3 regions of the Sporosarcina sp. FSL K6-6792 genome follow, and region 1 is predicted to be linked to each of the others. Evidence: riboswitches for the same ligand, from Rfam matches in the RefSeq annotation. Region 1 holds a riboswitch; each other region holds the start of a gene.
The links. Region 1 has a riboswitch for S-adenosylmethionine ahead of MKZ26_RS16045 (O-acetylhomoserine aminocarboxypropyltransferase/cysteine synthase family protein). Riboswitches for the same ligand answer to the same signal wherever they lie in the genome.
Positions count from the first base shown of each region.

Region 2: linked by a shared signal. The riboswitch ahead of MKZ26_RS11930 (MFS transporter) and the one ahead of MKZ26_RS16045 (O-acetylhomoserine aminocarboxypropyltransferase/cysteine synthase family protein) in region 1 are both predicted to bind S-adenosylmethionine.
Region 3: linked by a shared signal. The riboswitch ahead of MKZ26_RS09405 (methionine ABC transporter ATP-binding protein) and the one ahead of MKZ26_RS16045 (O-acetylhomoserine aminocarboxypropyltransferase/cysteine synthase family protein) in region 1 are both predicted to bind S-adenosylmethionine.

Region 1 is NZ_JBBOSA010000001.1:3,273,425-3,277,920, forward strand. Features, by position in the region: gene MKZ26_RS16035 (aspartate aminotransferase family protein) at 1-1,234, shown strand, start outside; gene MKZ26_RS16040 (glycerol-3-phosphate acyltransferase) at 1,297-1,932, opposite strand; SAM riboswitch class I at 2,078-2,193, shown strand; gene MKZ26_RS16045 (O-acetylhomoserine aminocarboxypropyltransferase/cysteine synthase family protein) at 2,318-3,607, shown strand; gene MKZ26_RS16050 (hypothetical protein) at 3,639-4,496, shown strand, end outside; gene MKZ26_RS16055 (homoserine dehydrogenase) at 4,463-4,496, shown strand, end outside.
Region 2 is NZ_JBBOSA010000001.1:2,450,025-2,454,520, forward strand. Features, by position in the region: gene metC (cystathionine beta-lyase) at 1-277, shown strand, start outside; gene MKZ26_RS11925 (5-methyltetrahydropteroyltriglutamate--homocysteine S-methyltransferase) at 324-1,442, shown strand; SAM riboswitch class I at 1,471-1,581, shown strand; gene MKZ26_RS11930 (MFS transporter) at 1,664-3,121, shown strand; gene MKZ26_RS11935 (flavin reductase family protein) at 3,343-3,840, opposite strand; gene MKZ26_RS11940 (pirin family protein) at 3,939-4,496, opposite strand, start outside.
Region 3 is NZ_JBBOSA010000001.1:1,948,807-1,953,302, forward strand. Features, by position in the region: gene MKZ26_RS09400 (methionine ABC transporter permease) at 1-232, opposite strand, end outside; gene MKZ26_RS09405 (methionine ABC transporter ATP-binding protein) at 225-1,250, opposite strand; SAM riboswitch class I at 1,474-1,579, opposite strand; gene MKZ26_RS09410 (thioredoxin family protein) at 1,634-1,933, opposite strand; gene MKZ26_RS09415 (toprim domain-containing protein) at 1,948-2,289, opposite strand; gene gcvH (glycine cleavage system protein GcvH) at 2,364-2,747, opposite strand; gene MKZ26_RS09425 (arsenate reductase family protein) at 2,823-3,182, opposite strand; gene MKZ26_RS09430 (hypothetical protein) at 3,708-3,842, shown strand; gene MKZ26_RS09435 (acyl-CoA dehydrogenase family protein) at 3,884-4,496, opposite strand, start outside.

The DNA.
Region 1 (4,496 bases):
GATTACAGATCATAATGGCAACCGTTATCTAGATGGAATGTCTGGACTATGGTGTGTGAATGTCGGTTATGGTCGTGAGGAGCTAGCGCAAGCTGCCTATGATCAGATGAAAAAGATGGCCTATGCCCCGATGACCCAAAGTCATGAGCCTGCTATTCTGCTTGCGGAAAAGTTGAATGAAATGCTTGGTGGTGACTATAAAATATTTTACTCAAACAGCGGATCCGATGCGAACGAAGTAGCGTTTAAACTTGCGCGTCAATACCATCAGCAAAATGGGGAACCGTCACGCTACAAATTCATTTCCCGCTACCGTGCGTATCATGGGAGCTCCATGGGGGCACTGGCTGCGACTGGTCAAGCACTGCGGAAATACAAGTATGAGGCACTTGCCCCGGGGTTCTTGCACATCGCGCCTCCGGACAATTACCGCAGACCTGCGGGACAGTCAATTGAGGAGTACAACATACAACGTGCCCAAGAGTTTGAAGAGAAAATCATTTGGGAACAGAAGGAAACAATCGCTGGGATTATTATGGAACCGCTCATTACAGGAGGCGGTATCCTCATCCCGCATCCAATCTACTTGGAAAAAGTCCAGGAAATCTGTACACGCCACGGTGTACTGCTAATTGTTGATGAAGTCATTTGTGGATTCGGCAGAACTGGGAAAGACTTCGGTCATCAGCATTTTAAGTTGAAACCGGACATTATTACGATGGCAAAGGGACTAACGAGCGCTTACTTGCCACTTTCGGTTACGGCTATTCGAAAAGATATTTATGAAAAGTTCGATACAGGAGAAGATAACAGTCATTTCCGTCATGTTAATACATTTGGTGGGAATCCAGCGGCTTGTGCAGTCGCGTTGAAGAATCTTGAAATCATTGAGAGAGAAAGTCTTGTTGAACGGTCGGCTGAGCTTGGCGAGCGTCTTCTAAAAGAGTTGGCAAGCTTAATGGATCATCCTTTTGTTGGCGATATTCGCGGGCTCGGATTCTTGTTAGGCATTGAACTTGTAGAGAATAAAGAAACGAAAGAGCCTGCTACAAACGCCCGTGTTGCAAAAATCATTGGCGAATGTAAGGCGAATGGACTTATTATAGGAAGGAACGGCGATACAGTTGCTGGCTATAACAATATTCTAGCGCTAAGCCCACCGCTGTCTTGTACTGATGAAGACGTGGACTTTATTATTGCGGTGATGAAGAAAGTGTTCAATGAAAATGAATGAGTTAGGTTGAGATTTTTAATCTTGCTAAACCAAAAACGGAGAACCTCCAATTATAGGGGTCCTCAGTTTTTGGTTTTATTTTTTCTAAAGACCATTGAAACGCGCTTCTCGCTACGCTCTTTCATACGCTGAAAATTCTCGAGATGTTTCCAAATGGCGATTGCAAATAACAAAGTTGCTATTACGACTGGCCAGTATCCGTCTGCCAATACTGCCATCGCGATGAGCGTGACGTAGAGCATCAGTACACCAAACACGAGAAAGTCTGTTATTAGTGCTACGACGACAAATAATGCAAAACCAATGAGCCCGATCTGCCAGTCGATTGCAAGCAGTACACCAATTATTGTCGCTGTTCCTTTTCCACCGTTAAAGTTCATATAAAATGGAAAGTTATGCCCAATAACGGCTGCGGCGGCTGTAAGAAATAAAAGTAAAGCCAAAAAGGCTTCTGAAAATCCTGCGTTTTCTGCGAAATAGTGCACAAGTAAGACAGCTCCTGCACCTTTACTGATATCGATTACTGCAACTAATGCGCCGAACTTCTTCCCGAGAACAATGGTCGCATTCGAGGCACCGGCATTTTTCACACCGGTTTCTTTCAAGTTAACGCCGGATATTTTCTGCGCAACAACTGATCCATGCAGGCAACCAACTGCATATCCCCATAAGAGCACGCCTACAATCCATAACCACATATCAAGTTCCTCCTAAAATAACGGTAGTCTAAGTGTAACATTCCACATAGACACAAGTTTCAGAAATATTATTCGGTAAACTATTGACAAAGTATTGAGATATCTACTATACTATGTCACAAGATGGAAAACTGAATATCACAAACTCTTATCAAGAGCGGCGGAGGGAATAGGCCCTGCGATGCCCGGCAACCAGCAAGTGACTAACTTGCAAAGGTGCTACTTCCTACAGATTCGTGCGAACGGTCTGAAAGATAAGGGGAGGAATAAGCGAAAGCGTAACCCTCTTCTTAAGCGAAGGGGGTTATTTTTCATTCCAAAAATACCCCTAACGTCTCCGCCCATTACAATCAAATCCATCTAAAAAACTCTGGAGGTAATGACGATGACAAAACTTCAACCCGAAACACTTCTTCTGCACGGTGGACAAAAACCGGATCCTGTAACAGGTTCACGCGCAGTTCCAATTCATAGAACCTCATCATTTGTATTCCGTGATACAGAACATGCTCAAAAACTATTTGCACTACAAGAAGCAGGCAATATCTATACGCGAATTACAAATCCGACTGTTGCAGTTTTTGAAGAGCGTATTGCGCTTCTTGAGGGTGGTACGGCGGCAGTTGCATTCTCCTCAGGTATGGCAGCTATCGCTTTCTCTATCTTGAACGTAGCTGGTGCTGGAGATGAAATTGTCGCAGCAAGCAATTTATATGGCGGTACTTATAATTTATTCGCCGCTACACTTCCACGCTACGGTATCAATGTAAAGTTTGTCGATGCAACAGATCCTGAAAACTTCCGTGCAGCAATTACAGATAAAACAAAAGCAATATTCGCAGAAACAATCGGTAACCCGAGTCTTCATGTACTCGATATTGAAGCGGTTGCGGACATTGCGCATGAAAACGGTCTACCGCTTCTTATTGATAGTACATTTGCTTCGCCATATGGTTCGAATCCTATCGAATTTGGTGCGGATGTTGTCATCCATTCCGCTACAAAATGGATTGGCGGACACGGTACCACGATCGGTGGAGTTGCTGTTGATGCGGGTACATTTGACTGGACGCAAGGGAGGTTTCCTGGCTTCACAGAGCCTGATGCGTCATATCATGGTCTCCGTTACGGAATTGATACAGCAGCGGCGGCATTTGCGACTAAACTACGCGTTCAACTATTGCGTGACTTCGGACCTTGCTTAGATCCAGATAGTGCATTTAATTTCCTCCAAGGACTTGAAACACTGCATTTGCGTGTGACAAGACATAATGAAAATGCCGTTAAAGTAGCGGAGTTCTTGAAAAAACATCCATCTGTCGAATGGGTAACATATACAGGCAACGAAGATCACCCATCTTATGACCTTGCGAAAAAGTACTTGAAAAACGGCTTCGGTTCCATTATTGTATTTGGTATTAAAGGTGGACGTGATGCAGGCCGGAACGTGATTGATAACGTCAAAATCTGGTCGCATGTTGCGAATGTTGGGGATGCAAAATCACTAATTATCCATCCAGCTTCAACGACGCATCAGCAGCTTGGGCCTGAGGACTTGAAAAAATCAGGTGTGACTGAAGAATTGATCAGACTATCGGTGGGCCTTGAATCTGCGGAAGATATTATTGCAGACCTTGCACAAGCAATCGAACTAGCGGTACCAGTAACAGTATAATTTTTTGGTGACAAGAAAGGGCGTGACAATCGTGGAGACGGGGATAGTGGAAATCGGGCATCTGGTATTGGAATCAGGAGTCGTCTTGGTAAATGTACAGCTTGCCTATGAAAGAACGGGCAGGTTGGATGCACCCCATGTACTTGTTTGTCATGCCTTGACAGGAAGTCACGTGACAGTTGGAACGGTTGACTATCCGGGTTGGTGGAGCGGTCTTGTCGGCAAAGGAAAAAGTATCGATACAAATGAATTATCCGTTATCTCTTTTAACGCACTTGGCGGAAGTGACGGATCAACAGGACCGTTAACTGTAAATCCGGACACAGGCGAGCTGTATAGAAATTTATTTCCAGAAGTAACGATTCGAGATATGGTGCATGCAGAACGGAGAGCGCTGACGGTACTAGGTGTCAATCGGTTAAGGGCGGTCATCGGGGGGGCGCTCGGTGGCATGCGTGTACTGGAATGGGGCATTATGTATCCCGAGGCTATGGATATTCTTTTCCCGATGGCAGTGACACCACAATCAACTAAAATTGGGAACATGGCATCTCCTTTTGGGAATAGCAGAAATGACATGGAGAGCTTCTACCCCTTAATCCGTGCGATGAATACGCATGACATCGGCCGTGGTCGAGGAGGCGTTGAACTAGCTTCCCGCCTGATATCTGCAAAAGTGGTGGCGTTTGCTTTTACACACGATCCGATGTATCCGACGGATGAAATTCGAACGTTCGCCTATATGATTCCCAACTCTATATATTGTTTGGTCAATACAAAACATGCCTATGAAAGTTTTTTAACGGAATTTGAAAAATGGGGACTCATCATCAAACAGTCCATGGAGGTGGCGTTATGGCGTCAATCAAAGTCGCTCTACTTGGCTTCG
Region 2 (4,496 bases), 820 kb from region 1:
CTTATCTTTCCGTTTGCCAAACAGAGATGCAGCAAAGGCCTTTGTTGAAAACGTTCGGATACCCGTTTTCGCAGTAAGTCTAGGCGGAGTTGAATCAATTCTCTCCTATCCTGCAACGATGTCCCATGCCGCCATGCCTAAAGAACAACGGGAGAAACGTGGTATTACCGATGGGCTGCTACGTTTTTCTGTTGGACTCGAGCATGTCAATGACTTGATTGCCGATTTTGATCAAGCCTTGATCAAAACAAATGAAAAAATTTCCATACCTAATTAACTACCATTAAAGAAAACATTATTATATTGGAAAGAAGGAATTTAAATTGACAAAACCTATAGCCGTACAAACTTTGACGAAAGCACCATTTAAAGCAGATCACGTCGGGAGCTTTTTAAGACCAGAACGCCTAAAGCAGGCCCGTTTGCAAAGAGAAACCGGTGAAATCACTGCCGAAGAATTACGCATAATCGAAGACGAAGAAATTACAAAGCTCGTTGAAAAACAAAAAGAAGCTGGACTAAATTCTGTGACAGACGGAGAATTCCGCCGTAAATGGTGGCACTTTGACTTCCTTTCCGGCTTTGACGGCGTTGAGTTTTTCGAAACAGATAAAGGGCTCCAATTCAACGGTATTGTAACAAAAGCACACGGCATTAAAGTGACAGGAAAAATTGGGTTTAGCGACCATTACATGATTGAACACTTCAAGTTCCTGAAAAGCATCGCAGGTGATGCAGTCGCAAAGTTCACGATTCCAAGCCCGAATATGCTGATCCACAGAGCAACATTCGAAGAAGGCATCTATGCAAATGACGAAGAATTATTTGATGACTTGGTTACTGCCTATCAAGATGTAATTCAAGCACTGTACGATGAGGGCTGTCGTTATCTTCAAATCGATGACACGTCATGGGCTTCCTTCTTATCGGAAGAAGGAAGGGAAACATTGATAGCAAAGGGGCAAGATCCTGACAAACTTGTACAACTATCCGCACGGGCCATCAATGAATCCATCGCGAAAAGGCCAGCCGACTTGCTCGTGACGATGCATATTTGCCGTGGCAACTTCAAATCGACCTATTTTTCTAGTGGTGGCTACGAGGATGTATCCGAAACAATTTTCGGCGGATTAGATGTTGACGGTCTTTTCCTTGAGTTTGACGACGAACGCTCCGGCAGTTTTGAACCGTTGCGCCATGTCAATCGCCCTGACCTTTTCGTCGTATTAGGCTTGATCACCTCTAAATTCGGCGAATTAGAGGCCCCTGAACAGCTTAAAGCAAGAATAGCAGAGGCCACAAAGTATGTTCCTTTAGATCAACTATGCTTAAGCCCACAATGCGGCTTCGCATCAACAGAAGAAGGTAATCAGTTAACTGAAGAACAACAATGGGAAAAAGTTCGTCATGTTGTAACTATCGCGCAAGACGTTTGGCAGTAACCTTTACTAATTAAATAGGCTAATAAAACTCTTATGAAGAGCGGTGGAGGGGCTGGCCCTATGAAACCCGGCAACCATTCAACAATCATGTTGATAAGGTGCTAATTCCTGCAAAGCACTATGCTTTGGAAAATGAGAGGGTATTTTCTCTCGAATGCCTCTCTACTAACACAGTGGAGGGGCATTTTGTTTTATTAACAATAGAATTGGATGTGTGAGGAATGAAAAAGGAAGGCTTGCAAAGATATCATACGATTTGGGGCTTGTTATTTTTAGGTTGGTTTGTTTCTTACGTTGACCGGGTTGCAACTGGGCCGATTATTACATATATGATTGAAAATGAAGTTTCTTTTTTTGCAGACGTGGCAAACCCCCATGGAATTGGCGGATTGATTGGTAGTTTATTTTTTGCCGGTTTTATGTTAATGCAATTTCCTGGTGGCTACTTTGGGGACAGGTTTGGCTATCGTGCTATTATCATTTTAAGTATTGTTTGGGCTGGAATCGCCACTTTATTAACAGGTTTGGTGGGGGGCCTTGTTGCATTTATTCTTTTCCGAGTCCTACTCGGGCTAGGCGAAGGCGTTTTTTATTCGAATGACCGCTCTTATATTGCCTATCATACACCTCCTGAAAAAGTTGGATTAGGAATGGGCGTGGCGCTTACCGGACTTTCTGTTGGTCTGACAGCGGGCACACTTGGCGTCCCTTATCTTATTACAGTCGCAGAACCATTTATGGGTGAAGGGGCTTGGCGCTTTCCTTTTTTCGTGACCGGAACAATTACACTCATTATTGCACTCCTACTATTTAAATATATGAAGCCCAAAAACGATTCAAGTGCTTCTGTAGATTTATCTTCACCTGGTATTAAAGCACAGTTTGGCAAAGGGCTATTGTACATGTCCATGTACTCCGCCGTTTTTCTTGTCATAGTGATGGGCATCTATTATTTTTCCGTCAAACTAGGTCTGTCCTCTATCGCGATTGCGGTCATTCTTGTTGCACTTTGTCCGCTCTTAATACTTTATTTATACACAACGAAGAAGTCTGAAATAAAACCGTTAATAGCGAATAAGAATCTTTTCTTATTGTACTTATTCTTTATCCCTATCATGTGGCATCTATGGTTTTACGGATTTTGGTCCGTCTCTATCGTCAAAGATTTCGGTGGCGGTGCGTTAATGGCTGCCGCTTTGATTGCATCGTTTAATGGTTTGGCCGGAATCATTGGTTTTCCTCTTGGCGGCAAAATTTCTGACATAGTGGCCAATCGTCCAAATGGGCGACGTAACGTCCTTGCTGTACTAACCGCTGTACTGACTGTAACTATTTTTATATTTGCAGTCTATGTCATGATGGGTAATAACAACCCCATCGTTATGTCTGTCATTTTGTTTGTCTCCGGATTATTCTTTTTTGCATTGCAACCGGTGGCACATGCTCTGGCTTCCGATTTGACGCCCGAAAAAAGCAGAGGATCCATGTTTGGAATGCTCAATTTGATTGGAGAAATCGGAGCAGTTCTCTCACCTGTCGTCTCCGGAGTCATTCGAGATAACACCGGTAGCTGGGGCTTGCCACTTCTACTCGATGGTGTATTAATGGCGGCGGGCCTAGTTCTAGTGCTAGCCATCTCCAGTAAGGCGGTCCGCAAGAACGTTGTATCCTTGGCTTGAGAAAAGCGCAAGATACCCTTTAAGATGCAACAGGCATACGTCAATCAACGGTAGAAGAAGAGTGTACTACGAATTAGAACTTCCGGATAATTGGAAGTTCTAATTTTTTCCTATATCAACATTAAACTTTAACAGAGCCTCTTTTTCAAGAAAAAAAGGCGTGTCATCAGTAGATTAAACTGATGACACGCCTTTTTACACTGTAGATTGTATAGACACTGTCAGCTATAAAATTCTTCTGGAATTGCACCTATAGTTCTACGGTGATACAAAAGTGGTTCTTTACTTTCATTCTGAATATCTAATACTTCGCCTATTAATATCGTATGATCTCCAGCCTCAATTTGTTGCACCGTCTTACATTGTAAAACCGCAAGCGAATTTGAAAGTACTGGTAGGTTTAAATCCGATTCTTTCCAATCACATTGACTAAATCGATCAGCAACCCTGCTTGAGAATAACGTACATAACTCACTTTGATCTGCTGCCAAAATATTCACCGAAAATTTTTCAGCATCTAGAAAGTCACTATAAGTGGATACTCTTTTATCAATGGACCATAAAATTAGTAAAGGCTCTAATGATACCGATGCAAATGAATTGACCGTTAATCCCATCGGTTTTTTATCTGCATCAAATGCTGTAACGACAGTGACTCCCGTCGGGTAATTCCCCATTGCTTCTTTAAAACTCGCTACCTGCTCTATCTTACTTCCCATATCAGCAACTCCCATTTTCTTATTTCACTTAAAATCATATCAAATCTATTAGAATATTTCATACTTTGTGATTCCGCACTAAATTCACTGATACATGTTCACTCGAATCTTCCTTCTCTGTAATCTTTATAGGCCTGCATAATCTCTTCTTCTGAATTCATCACAAACGGGCCGCGAGCTACTACTTTTTCTCCGACAGGCTTACCTGCATATAACATGATATGCAGTTTCTCTTCTGCGTGAATCTTCACTTCAGTTTGTTCTTCATCTGTTCCACGTTCCAACCAGAGAACCTGCCCCTTCTTCCCCTCCACGCTTTCACTGCCAAATGACCCTATTCCTTCTATTATATACAGAAATCCATTGTAACTGCCGGGAAGGTCCTGTGTAACAGTGGTACCGGGTTCAATGATCAATTCAACCATCGTAACAGGCACGTGATTTTTCGTGTCAGCCGTAACACCTTCCGATGAACCGGAAAAGACACGTATCGTAGCGCCGTCTTCATGACGGACCGACATATCTTGTGCACGCATGTTCTGGTAACGCGGTTCCGTCATTTTTTTATCACTTGGAAGATTGACCCACAGTTGCAAGGATTGGACCGTTTCCCCAACAGCCGGATCCTCTGTATGAATGATCCCTTTACCCGCTGT
Region 3 (4,496 bases), 1.3 Mb from region 1:
TGATTAATATGATAAACGGAATGGATCTAAAAATATTGACGAATGCTCCTGATATAATATTGACCAACTTATTCGACCAAAGTTGACCGGGACTAGATAGGAAGAGTAAAATTCCAAGTCCTAACCCAATAACTAAAGTGAACAATGTAGAAACCGCAGTCATATAGAGTGTTTCCACTGTTGCTTCCCACATTTTAGTCCAGTCGACATTCGGAAAAAGGTTTTCAGTCATTACCGATCACCTCCGTCTGAACATCATTTTCATTGAGGTATTGAATTGCTTCCTCAATGATTGAGGAATCTCCAAGCAGCTGAAGTATCAGTGTGCCGTATGCCCCGCCATGTGTATGGGATATGTTTCCCTGCACGATATTCACATCGACAGTGAATTTCCGAATAAGACTTGCGAGCACAGGTTGTTCTGTCCGCTCCCCTACAAATACAAGCTTGATAAGCGTGCCGGCAGGAAATTCTTCCTTAATATGCGCCATTGCCTGCTTCGCCTCCACGGGTTCCGTCACTTGAGAGACAAACCGCTTTGTGATCGGTTCCTTCGGTGATTGGAACACATCCAGGACATCTCCCAACTCAACAACTTTCCCTGCCTCCATAACTGCAACTCTGTGGCAAATTTTCCGGATAACGTGCATTTCATGTGTGATAAGCACAATTGTCAGTCCAAGTCGTTCATTAATTCCTGTTAGAAGGTCTAGTATTGAATCCGTTGTTTCTGGATCAAGGGCTGAAGTCGCTTCGTCACAAAGAAGGACTTCAGGGTCGTTTGCAAGCGCACGAGCAATCCCTACGCGCTGTTTCTGACCTCCAGACAATTCGGATGGATATGCATTTTCACGACCAGCCAAACCAACTAATTCAATCAGTTCCGCCACTTTCTTATCACGCTCGGCTTTTCGTACACCCGCGATTTCAAGAGGGAAAGCGATATTCTCCTTCACTGTTCTAGACCACAGTAAGTTAAAGTGTTGGAAAATCATACTCACTTTTTGTCGTGCTTCCCTTAGCTCTTTACCTTTAATTGCTGATATTTCTAGACTTCCTATTTTAACACTACCTGACGTTGGCATTTCAAGACCGTTCAGTAGTCGAATCAACGTACTTTTTCCTGCCCCACTATAGCCGATGACTCCAAAAATCTCACCGTCAGTAATTTCAAGCGATACATTTTCGACTGCTGAAATACTGCCTGGCCCTTCACCGTATCGTTTATTTATATCCGTTAAATAAATCATTTTTTTCACCTCAGAAAAATTGTTTTGTTACTAATTTTGTTTAGCTTCAGGCGCCCCCCCTCGGGTCACAAGGCAGTTCGCTGTGGTGGCTTAGGTATGCCCCCTTCGCAATCTGACTTGTGCCTGTCGGAGCTGAGCGGCGCCTTCCGCTTTTCAATACAAAAAAGCCTTCCTGCAGACGGGCAGAAAGGCTTGACGTTATCGAAAATAAACGTTGTCCAATCTCTCATCTTTCAAAGCGTATGCTTTGTGTGACTTGGCACCATTTCACTTACGTGACGGTTGCCGGGCTTCGCAGGGCACTATCCCTCCACCTCTCTTAATAAGAGTGACCTATTCAATTGAATGTTAAGACGAAGTATATCAAAGTTCCATATCTATTGTCAATCTATTTCTTCAAGTAGATACGGTACTGATTGAAATGCATAAATTTTATGGGTTAAAACGCCATCCTTTTGTATAAGAAGGCAAGGAACGCTTTCGATTTCATAGTCAATTGCAATATTTTGTACGTAATTCAAATCCGCTTTCCCGATTGGTATTCCCGGTCTCATGACGGTAATAACGTCCATCATTTTAGATGCGACTGCACAAGTTCCACACATTGGTGTATATAAATAAAACGCTGCCACTGAAGACTCTTTCAAAGCCATCTCCCATTGTTCGCGTGTCCAAGTTTCCATTAATTCTACATCCTTTAAATTAGAAATTCCGGTCGGATTTTAAAATCCGCACCTTGTAGTATTGTAGCCAACACTTTGTATGGGGTCGTCTCCACTTCCCGATAAACCTTTTCTGTGTACAAATGGATTGCTGCCGGGAACTCTCTTTTGAATAAAACACGGGTCTTTTCTCCATCTTCATCCGCATCAACGAAGACAAATAGTTCATGTTCTTCGTAAGGTGCAAGCAATTCTTCAAGCCGATAAGGACTTACTGTGCCGTTCGTACAAATAATTTCGACAGGCTCAACAAGTATTCGTGCCAAACGTTTCTTATCCGAACCGCCCTCGACGATAATTACTCTTTCATCCGACACAAGAAGCCCCTCCTTCGCTCTTTTTTATATAAAGATGCAAAAAACGCCGGAAAAGTACCGGCGCCTTGTCTTAGTTATTCTCCGACAGTCATTTTTTCATACGCTTCAGCTGACATAAGTTCATCCAGTTCAGAAACATTTGAAGGTTCAACAACGATCATCCATGCATTTTCATACGGTGATTCATTGACAAATTCAGGGCTGTCTTCAAGTCCTTCATTCACTTCAATTACTTTTCCGCTGATTGGTGCATAAAGTTCTGATACTGTCTTAACAGATTCAACGCTTCCGAAAGGCTCGTCCGCTTTGATGTCATCTCCGACAGATGGAAGTTCAACGAATACGATATCGCCTAGTTCAGATTGTGCAAAGTGAGTAATACCAATGCGGTAGTTACCACCTTCGTCTTTTACCCATTCATGCTCTTCAGAATAACGCAGATCTTTTGGTGTGCTCATTCCGTATCCCTCCAAATAAATAGTTTCATTCTCTTCAATTCTGTCATATTTCTCGAATAAAGACAAGATAGGAAATCAGTTAGTCCATACTTTGTCGAACTCTTCTTCCTTGAATCCGACAGTCACCTTACCATCACCGAAGACAATTGGTCTCTTAATCAACATACCGTCAGATGACAGCAAGCTAATTTTCTCTTCATCTGTCATTGTGAGCAATTTGTCTTTCAAGTTTAGCTCTCTATATTTCGTCCCACTAACGTTGAAAAACTTTTTCAACTCCAAATCCGATGCCGCAATCATTTTGCCAAGTTCTTCTACTGAAGGAGGAGCTTCCGCTATGTTCACTTCCTGAAAGTCCAAGTTGTTCGTCTCAAGCCATTTTTTTGCTTTCCTGCATGTCCCGCACTTTGGATAACCGTAATAAACTAATCCCATACCGCAACGCCTCCATTTTCGCCATTATAACAGAAAAAACACCTGGGCGCCTATTGGTACCTGGACGTCAAAGTGAGATCGGCAATTTTACTTCATTAAACAATCACGTCTGTCGATTAATTATTGACTTGCATAATACGATAGCGAGCAGGGCTTGAAAACCGCTATAACCCTTTACTATTTTCGGCCCGCTTTCGCCGAATTAATTACGATATTATTACCGTGGGGCAGGTGCTTTGAAAGAATAGAAAAGATGACTTTCTATAGAGATTGTAAGTGCCCGAAGATGCAATTTCGGGCACTCTCGCACGTTGTACATTGCGTTCTTTGCTTACTTTTGCAAAGATTATGTGATGCCTTATAGGAAATTGACAATTCCTTAAAATAAATATGGAGATACTATAGAGAAGGATTGAGCGGTCAAAATTATATCTTTGACCGCTAATCTCTAGGTGAGAAGCTAGCCATTCTTTCGTCCAAAAAAGCTTCGGCACTTCTTGTATCAATGTCTTTCGAGAGCGGCAAATGAACAAAAACAATGCGATTACCGAAAGAATAAGTAGGGATGCGACAGAGTCGCATCCCTACTTATCAATACATCTCGATAATGGTATTGAAATTGTTCAATTCAAAGCGATACAAAAACAACTATACACGTAACGCCCAGTGTGTGATCAAGGTAATTTTAATCTACAGACGTGTTATACGATATACTTCTCCGCTTCGATTAGCTTAACTGAAGCTTCGCGTTTTTTAGCGATGATATTATACGGATTCGAGCGAGTCAATTTACGCAGCGCTGAAATCATCATGCGTTGATTATCACCATCGACAGCCGCAAGAAGTGTTTCTTTTGCATCTCTTTCAATCTCTTCAAATGCTTCTTGGCAGAAGATTTGTGTGTAAAGGATTTTCTGTTGCGCTTTTTCTTCTCCGCTGCGTGCAATTGCTTTTTCTGTACGTAGAAGTGCAGACTCCATCGCAAAAACATTATTAGCGATATCTGCAATATTTACAAGTACCTCTTGCTCTGCTTCAAGCTTCGTGCCAAAACGTTGTGCAGCAAGACCAGCAGCAAGCAAACCGATTTTCTTAGCATTTTTCACAAGTGCTTTTTCTTGTGCAAGTGCTTCGTCACCGATTTCTTCAGGCATCATCATAAGAAGTTCTTCTTGAAGTGCTTGCGCCTGTTGAAGCAATGGCAATTCGCCCTTCATTGCTTTTTTCAGGAATGTACCAGGTACTAGCAGTCGGTTGATTTCATTCGTCCCTTCAAAAATACGATTGATGCGTGAATCACGATAAATGCGCTCT